One region of the Desemzia sp. FAM 23988 genome, then DNA from elsewhere that is predicted to be linked to it. Evidence: riboswitches for the same ligand, from Rfam matches in the RefSeq annotation. Region 1 holds a riboswitch; the other holds the start of a gene.
The links. A riboswitch is a leader RNA that binds a small molecule or an ion and turns the genes downstream of it on or off. The one in region 1 is predicted to bind S-adenosylmethionine.
Positions count from the first base shown of each region.

Region 1 (4,477 bases):
CAACAGCTACTGTTTCTCCTTCAGCAACCTCGATATCTTTTTCTACTTCATTTGCTTCTGCTTGATCTTTATCCAGTTCAGTTGCTTTAACGGTTTCAGTGTATGTAGGAAATGCTAGTAAACCTACCAATAAAGACGTACTAAACAGTGCAGTTCCTCTTTTGAGCCTTGCATTGGAAAGTTTCATTTTGTGTATTGTTCTTTCTTCTTCCAACAACGAGATTCTCTCTTTTCTAGTGATCACCAAAGTGTAGGTCCCTCCTAATTAAATAAACAAATAAGTGCCTATGTGCTATAGTTGTTTTAATTATAACGATAAACATTTATAAGTGAAACACTTATAAATCAAGTTGCATCAAATTTAACATTTGTCACATGAATGTAATCAATTAGAAGTGTTCTTATATCTTAGTACTATTGAGTTTGTTGCTTGGTACATATATTACAAAATGAGAACTTTTAGTGAACTGTTTTTCCAATATGTGATAAACTATATAATTGCATAGTACAGTTAAAACAGAAAGTTGGAAACATATGGAAAACAATAGACACACATTTTTTAAAAAACGGTTTGCTTGGTATCAATGGAGCCTTATTTTGTTGACTCCTTTTCTAGCCATCGTATTACTTGCCTTCATCAATAATGAGATGGTTTACGCTTTTGACCAATGGCTCGGTAATCCAGTTCTATCTCTAAGAAACACAACTTTATCTGCTTTTTTTATTGCGGTTACTGATTTTGGGGATGTATATTATATCGCAATCAGTATTTTATTAACCAGCGCATTTTTAATTTGGACGTATAGGGATTATCAAGCTGCTCTATGGCTGGCAGTTCAATCGATTGTCGGATCGGTATTGTTAAATCAAGGACTGAAACTGATATTTCATCGTTCTCGCCCCCTGATTGAACATTTAGTAGAACAGGGCGGTTATTCCTTTCCTAGTGGCCACTCTATGGGAGCCATGATTTGTTACGGCGGTATTGTATTTCTTTTATCCAAAAAATCCACTCACAAAACATATCGGAATAGTTTATTCATCATTGGAACTGCAGTGATTTTTATCGTGGGTCTCAGCCGCATTTATATTGGCGTACATTTTTCTACAGATGTTATAGGCGGTTTCTCAGTTGGAGCAGCATGGCTTGCCTTCACTATAGGCACCTATCCTAAGTGGAGAAACGCATTCAGTAAAAAAATGAAGTTATAGGAGTGAACCTTTTGATTGAAAATGCTTTGCGATTCAGTCATACCTTATTAATAAATACCATCAGTCCAGGAGACATTGTGGTAGACGCCACTGTTGGAAACGGAGACGATACCGTCTTACTGGCTAAATTAGTTGGTCCCTATGGTAAAGTTTACGGGTTTGATGTCCAAGAACAAGCAATTCGACAGACAAAAGAAAAACTACTCTACACCAGCCTGCTTCCTCAAGTAGAATTGTACCATCAAGGTCATGAAACAGTCGAAGATGTGTTAAATGTTGATACACCTCTAGCTGGAGCCGTTTTTAATCTTGGCTATTTGCCAAAAAGTGATAAATCGATCATCACCAAAAGTCATACTACTTTAAAAGCAATCTCAACATTGCTTCCCATGTTGAGAAAAGGAGCCTTACTGATTGTTGTCGTTTACTATGGACATGAAGGCGGAAGTGAAGAAAAAGAAGCGGTTTTGAACTTTGCTTCTCATTTGTCACAAAAAGAGTACACTGTTCTAAGATACGGTTTTGTCAATCAACAAAATCAGCCTCCTTTCTTACTCGCTATTGAAAAACGCTAATAAAAAAACGATAGGACAAATTTAATGTCCTAACGTTTTTTTTAGTGCTCCAATAATCCTTTTAATACTTCGACTTTATCTGCCTTTTCCCATGGCAAATCAATATCCGTTCTGCCAAAATGCCCATATGCTGCAGTTTGCTTGTAGATAGGTCTTTGCAAATCAAGCATTTTGATAATGCCTGCAGGTCTTAGGTCAAAATTAGCGCGAACAGCTTCGATTAAAGCTGACTCAGAAACTCTTCCTGTATCAAATGTGTCTACCGCAATAGATACGGGTTGAGCTACACCAATGGCATAAGCTAACTGAACCTCGCATTTGTCTGCTAAACCAGCAGCTACAATATTTTTAGCAATGTAGCGGGCAGCATAACTTGCTGAGCGGTCAACTTTTGTTGGATCTTTACCAGAAAAGGCTCCGCCTCCATGACGAGCATATCCACCATAAGTATCTACAATGATTTTACGTCCTGTTAATCCAGCATCTCCCTGAGGACCACCGATAACAAAACGACCAGTAGGATTAATAAAGTATTTTGTTTCTTCATCCAATAAGTTTTCGGGTATTTCATGTTCAATCACTTGATCGATCATGTCTTGTTTCAATTGTTCATACGCTACTTCAGGAGCATGTTGAGTACTGATAACCACTGTATCTACTCGAACAGGTTTATCTGTTTCATCATATTCAACCGTTACTTGTGCTTTAGCATCTGGTCTAAGATACATGATTTCTTTGTTTTTACGCAAAGCAGCAATTCTTCTTGTTAAACGATGGCTCAATGAAATAGGCAATGGCATCAGTTCAGGCGTTTCGTTTGTAGCAAAACCAAACATCAACCCTTGATCTCCAGCACCAATTTGATTCAGTTGATCATCATCCAGTTCTCTAAACTCGACTGAATCATTAACTCCTTGAGCAATATCACCTGATTGTTCATCAATTGCCACAAGAACGCCACATGTTTCAGCATCAAAACCATACTTAGCTCTTGTATACCCTATGTCTCGTACGGTATCACGTACAATTTTTTGAATATCAACATACGCAGATGTTGATATCTCTCCTGCTACTAAAACCAATCCTGTAGTAACAATCGTCTCGCAAGCTACACGAGCTGTTGAATCTTTTTCTAAAATGGCATCAAGAATTGCATCACTAATTTGATCAGCAATTTTATCCGGGTGTCCTTCTGATACGGACTCGGATGTGAATAATTTTCTTTCTGACATTAGATATCCCCCTTTGTTTTTTCGGTTACAAGGCTTCTCCACTACTAAAAGTGAATCCTATCGGGAATCCTTTTGCAAACCTTATACAGTTTATCACAATTTCTCCGAAAATGATACGCCTTATAAAAACTGAAATCTTTTTCTTTTTCCTTTTAATTTTTTTGGTATGATAGATAGGAATTAGAAGAAAGGAGCCAGTCTTTTATGCCCATAAAAAATACCATTGAAACCTTTTTATATAATCCAATAGTTTTGGTACTCTTCACTCCATTCAGCTATCTCCTGATAGGGACCCTTTATGCTGTTCAATATGTCCCATTGAATATTGGAAAATTTATCGCTTTTTATTTACTGCTTTTCGTAAATTACTGTATTGAAAATTATTTAAAAAAGCACTCGTTTCTCAATAAATCAGAACTTAAAGGTCCGTTTTATCTTATGGAATTAATGAATATCTTGTTAATAGCATTTCTCAGCTTTCAATCCCATTATTCTATTGCTTTATTAATTATCTTATATAGTTTAATCATTCATTTCCAACAAGTTCTTAAAGATAACCAGTTTCCTATTGTTGCTGTCTTGATTTTAGGAATTTTCAAAGGTGGTATGCTGACCTACTTAAGTTTCTTTATTCAAGCGCAATTTCTTCCTTTAATACTGATTGTCTGGAGTACACCATTGGTCATCTTACATTTGTTTATTGAAATCGGCAGTTATTTAGCAGAAAAAAAATCTCCTCGTGTTGCAATAGGCCAGTCTTATATATTGGTAACCCTACTGATTTTCATTTATCTAAGTACAGGACTATTTTTGTATAGTACATTTCGTATGGAGTTGTTTCTTTTTATTTTAACTCTCCCGTTAGCCATCCGTCTGGCCAGATTATTTATCACTCATAGTTGGAAAGACTCCAAATCTGTCACACTGAAAACGTTCCGGCTGTTCCAACTTCTGTATACAGTAATCTTTATTTTTGCAGAAATCCTCTATTTCGCAAATCTTTAAAACATGAATACACCCAGCAAAAATAACTTTGTTAGCATGAAGGTAGAATACCACATTCTAATGAAGGTATTTTTGCTGATTTTATATTCGAAAATTCTCTTTTTTATATTCTATTTATTTACAATTCATAATGAGCAATCAGCAAAGTATCCGTAATAACGTTTAATCCAGTATGAGAAATAAAATCTTTTTCTTCCTCATAAAACTACCGTCCTCCAAGATGTAGAACAGCTGAAATGGGAATAAGCTGATAATATGGAACTTGAGATAATAAATTTCTCCAGCATAGAGTCCAGCTAGCATAGAATGTCCAACCTATTCAAGAAACGATAGGTGCTGTCTCAGGTATCTTACTGCCCCTGCGTACGTCAAACCAACCAAAAAGAGCTGTTCACGTCATTTGACTGTGAACAGCTCTTTTTAGCATTCTGTATTTTAATGACCCGTACGGGA
Region 1 is NZ_JBGQQS010000002.1:1,957-6,433, reverse strand. It holds gene ACEN4L_RS01525 (LysM peptidoglycan-binding domain-containing protein) at 1-244, opposite strand, end outside; gene ACEN4L_RS01520 (phosphatase PAP2 family protein) at 535-1,212, shown strand; gene ACEN4L_RS01515 (class I SAM-dependent methyltransferase) at 1,224-1,787, shown strand; gene metK (methionine adenosyltransferase) at 1,829-3,019, opposite strand; SMK box riboswitch at 3,017-3,103, opposite strand; gene ACEN4L_RS01505 (hypothetical protein) at 3,224-4,024, shown strand; tRNA gene ACEN4L_RS01500 (tRNA-Glu) at 4,464-4,477, opposite strand, start outside.

Region 2 (4,477 bases), on a different contig from region 1:
AATATTGGAATTTAGTCTACCTTGAAAGACACGGTGTATCGCATTTATTCCATTCTGAGAATCTAAAACAACTAATAGTACCACTTCATGAGCCTCGTCTCCTATTTCAATTATTCCAATTTGAGAAGCCAAATAAGTTGAAGTTATTTTCACTTGGTATTCAACTGGTTTTTCAATTGCTACTTGTTTTACCTTAGTAATTTCAATAATTTTATTTTGTACGTTCAGTTTATTGCACCCCTCAGTTCAATTATCAACATATTTCTCTTTTGCTGAAGAGTACTTTGGATCTAACTAACTAATTCATTATGTAAATATACGTTCTTAATTTCGAATTCTGTTTTTTTATCCCTAATTATTTTATTTAAGGACAAGATTTTTATCCTTTTGATCATATAAGTTTGTGCAGATGACAATTAAAATTTATCAAACATGAAGTTGCACACAAATAATTCAACTGCTTGAATGTAAATGATCAAATAATGTATGTACGCTAATGTAAAAAGATTATTTTAGGGTCTTTTCACATATGGTTATATGGTTATCTTGCTTATAATTTGAAATTACCTTAGAATCGTTTTCTTTACTTCCATAAAAATAAAAAAAGCAGAGAATTTCAGTTTGTCTGAAATTCTCTGCCTTCTCTATTTTATATTCCTATTTGAAACTAAAATATCTTGTTTAATAATCAAATTTTTTCCAGATAGACGTAAATCTTATCAAGGTTAAACGTTCTATTATTTGTATGGATATCTGGGAACTTATTTGGGGAAAATAAATAAGTATAACTCTTCTAAAAGTGTGTCTTTTAAAAAAGGTTTCATTGCTAAATCAAATTCTTTTTTACTTTTATAACTATCACTATATTTTAAATCATACAACATAGATATCACTTTATTTCTAGGAATATCAAAACTGATATTCCTTTTTTTGAAATTTGGATAGATATGGTAAAATTCTTTAATTCGTTGTTCTTTTTCTTGTCTTTCTCTTAATTCCTGTCTTTTTCTCCATTCTACTGCTTCTTTTTCATACTCTTTTTCTCTTTTCACCTTATTTTCCAGATATTGTTGTTGCCTTTCTTCAGGTGAAATATATACTATTTCTCCACTATTTTGAAACTTTTCAGGCAGAAACAAATTGATATTGATAAGTAAACTTCTAGTTTCACTAGGTGTTAAAAAAGCACGCTCATAGCATTTCTTCAGCCATTCTCTTTTTTGAGGTTTTATTCCACCTATATACCATTCTAAAATCATTGGATATAAGTATGTATCATAACCTGGAATACCAAATTCCCCATCTGTGTCTTTTGCAATTAAAGCATGCAAAATTAAGTGTTCGAATAGATCACAATAAACTAATTGCTCTTTCTTTTGTAATTCAAATGGGTATTTATTATTAGAAATATACTCCTTGTTAGATAAATTTAGATGTTTATTTTCAGCGATATGATGACAATATAAACCTTCAGAAGTTCTTTTATAATTTCCTGGCGCAATTGATTTGATTTGCTTTCTTAAGAATTTTTTGTAGGATTTTTCTCTAAAATAATCATCTTTGCTTGGTCCATATTTATTTAACGCCAATTGTAAAATTAAGCTAGACAAATAAAAAAGAGAAACTGTTGTAAACAAGTACACTAGTTTCTCTTCGGTTTTATTCAATATAATTTCTTTTATCCTTAATATCTTCTAACATTTCAATAGTTTCTTCAATTTTAGGAAGAATTTCTTCGTACCAAGACAATCTTTTCCTACGGATTAAAACACCTACAGCATGTGGCCTTGGATCAATTTCCTCCCAATAGGATTGTCGATCCAATACGACTTTTTTAAGATCCTCAAAATACTCTTTAACTTCAACTGCACTTACTTCCATTACAACAACATCTCCTTTTATTATTTTGCAATAAAAAAAGCGCCACTTAGTAATTAAGAAGTGTTCGCCTGAATGTTTTACTTATTTTTCAAGTTTACACTTGTTGGATTTAGCACCGTTCCCTTAAGGTCGGTTGCTGAAGCATCATCGGGCCAATTCCCTCCACTTTCTCTTAATAAGTTTTGCTATTCTATTGTCAATATAAAATAGCAAAATTTCTTTAAAATGTCAATACTATGGTCGCTAAACTCGTAGTTACAGATTTCCTATTAAATTTCGTGGTTAGCTTATTTACCTTGTACAGCTATTTTGTAACTCAAAGATAAATAATAGATTAATCTATCTTCAGGTATAGTTTCTAATATACTCTCCGATAGACCCCACATAAATTCCTGTAGTTCCTCTAAAGGTATCCTGTTTTCTTCATAATTTTGTATCACTTCGTGTAATTTTTCCATATCTTTTGCTATCCTTTATGACCACCAACAAGTCCACTTCGCTGGATAGCTGTCCCTCCTTTAGTTAGGCTACTTGCATGGACTATAGAGCTAAAACCGTATTTTTCTCTAATTCTATCTACAACTAGCTCTAAATCTTCTGCAAGAATCGTTTTTTCAGCATCTTCAAACAAATTCAACTGCAATTCTTTTTTATAATCAATTTTCCCACATCGTATTCCTATTTGACGTACTGGTTGTTTTTTATAATAGGTTCTGAATATCTGCAAACAGGATTCTATAATTTTAGTATTTGACGAGGTGGGATAAATTTTCATTTGGTGACTAAATCCTTTATCTAGTATCTCTCTAGAATAGCCTATAGATAGGTGAACCACTCCTGTCTCAGCATGATGTTTTCTTAACCGTGCTGCAACTTCATCAGCCATTTCTCTGATAACTACTTCAATTTCATATTGATTTATATAATCTCTTTTTAAGATTTGGCTTTTACCAAATCCTTTAGCCTTTGGAATATATTTTTCAGAAATAATACTATGATCTATCCCATGAGCGTGATAAAAGAGCTGCTCTCCAATAACACCATGAATTCGTTTCAAAGCTTTCGCATCATACTGAGAGAGTCTATAAACAGAATCTATCCCTAATTGATAAAGATTACTTGCTGTATTTTTTCCAATTCCCCACATTTCTGTTATTGGGTGAATGTTCCAAACCTTTTCTGAAACATCTTCATAATGCCAAACCGCTATTTGCGACTTATTTTTTTTCGCTTCATTATCTAACGCTAACTTGGCTAGTAAGGGATTATCACCAATTCCAATCGCCGTCACTAGTTTTAACCGCTGAAAAATAGTGAATTGTATTTTTCGCGCTATTTCTTTTGTTGATCCGTAAAGTGCGTGTGATTTGGTCACGTCTAAAAAACTTTCGTCAATACTATAAATATGTATGTCTTCTTCAGCTACAAACTCTTGAAAAATCTGGTTAATCATCCGATTAACTTTTATATATAAAGCCATACGAGGCTCAACAATTTGGACTTTAGAGTTTTTTGGTATTTCAAAACGTCTTGAACCGGTCCGGATGCCGTATTCTTTTTTGACTCGTGGCGAAGCAGCTAAAACTAACCCTCCTTCTAAATAGGGATTGCTCATGACGACTATATAGGAGTCTAAAGGATGTATTTTCCGCTTAACTGATTCCACTGAAGCAAAAAAAGACTTAACGTCAATGCATAGAATATCGCGCCTTGGTTGATAGGTATAGTCCATCTTGATCATGATTCATACACCTCATTTCAGTCCTCATTTTATACTCTAAACCATTTAGTCCAATCATATTCTTCCACATTGCGTATCAAATCTAACTCACACACTACTATTCCTGATTCCATCGTTTGAATATAAACGTAATTCTCATAATAACCAGCAACGACGCCTACTAGATCATCTTCATATCTACCATTAAATAAGCAATCTAATTGAATGGCTACCGTTACCTTTTGACTATAAGAATAGTCAATTAAGGGATAGATAACTTCTACAGGCTGTTTCTCTTTTTTTATAATTTCTTTTCCATGCTTACGTTTTTCTTCTTTTACGAATTCATTATGCTCCGACAGTATCAAACCTTGCCACTTAGCCATTTTCCTATCTCTATAACCAGTGGTATTTGGATTGATTAGTCTATTTTTCTCTTTCGATTTATTCTCCAATTTAAACACCTTCTTGTTCTCTTTTAACCCTATTATACGAACGTGTGTTCGATATGTAAAGAAATAACGAACTCGCGTTTGCATAAATACATCGTTTAGCAATACGATAATGTGTGACACCCAATTTTTTAGAATAGTCTTGTTTACTACTTCACTCACAAAAAACTAGAAAATCAATATAATTTTTTCAGCATATAGCTCCTGAATAATTCATAGTTTTTCAAAAACGCTTCAAAAACCTTGTTATAACAGTCTATTTTGTTTCGTTTATTCGCACCCTTTGGGTGTACAAAAAGAACCCCAATCTGCTATGGTTAAAGTGACTAAACCTAACCAAAGAAAGGGGTTCTCTCAATGGCAACTTTACACGAAAATCGTCTACTTTTCAATTCAAATGTTACAGTATCTCACTCTGGTGGAA
Region 2 is NZ_JBGQQS010000018.1:20,122-24,598, reverse strand. It holds gene ACEN4L_RS10005 (JAB domain-containing protein) at 1-153, opposite strand, end outside; gene ACEN4L_RS10000 (hypothetical protein) at 762-1,667, opposite strand; gene ACEN4L_RS09995 (hypothetical protein) at 1,660-1,881, opposite strand; SAM riboswitch class I at 1,960-2,063, opposite strand; gene ACEN4L_RS09990 (hypothetical protein) at 2,169-2,339, opposite strand; gene ACEN4L_RS09985 (Y-family DNA polymerase) at 2,348-3,622, opposite strand; gene ACEN4L_RS09980 (hypothetical protein) at 3,652-3,987, opposite strand; gene ACEN4L_RS09975 (IS1380 family transposase) at 4,411-4,477, shown strand, end outside.
Region 2: linked by a shared signal. The riboswitch ahead of ACEN4L_RS09995 (hypothetical protein) and the one ahead of metK (methionine adenosyltransferase) in region 1 are both predicted to bind S-adenosylmethionine.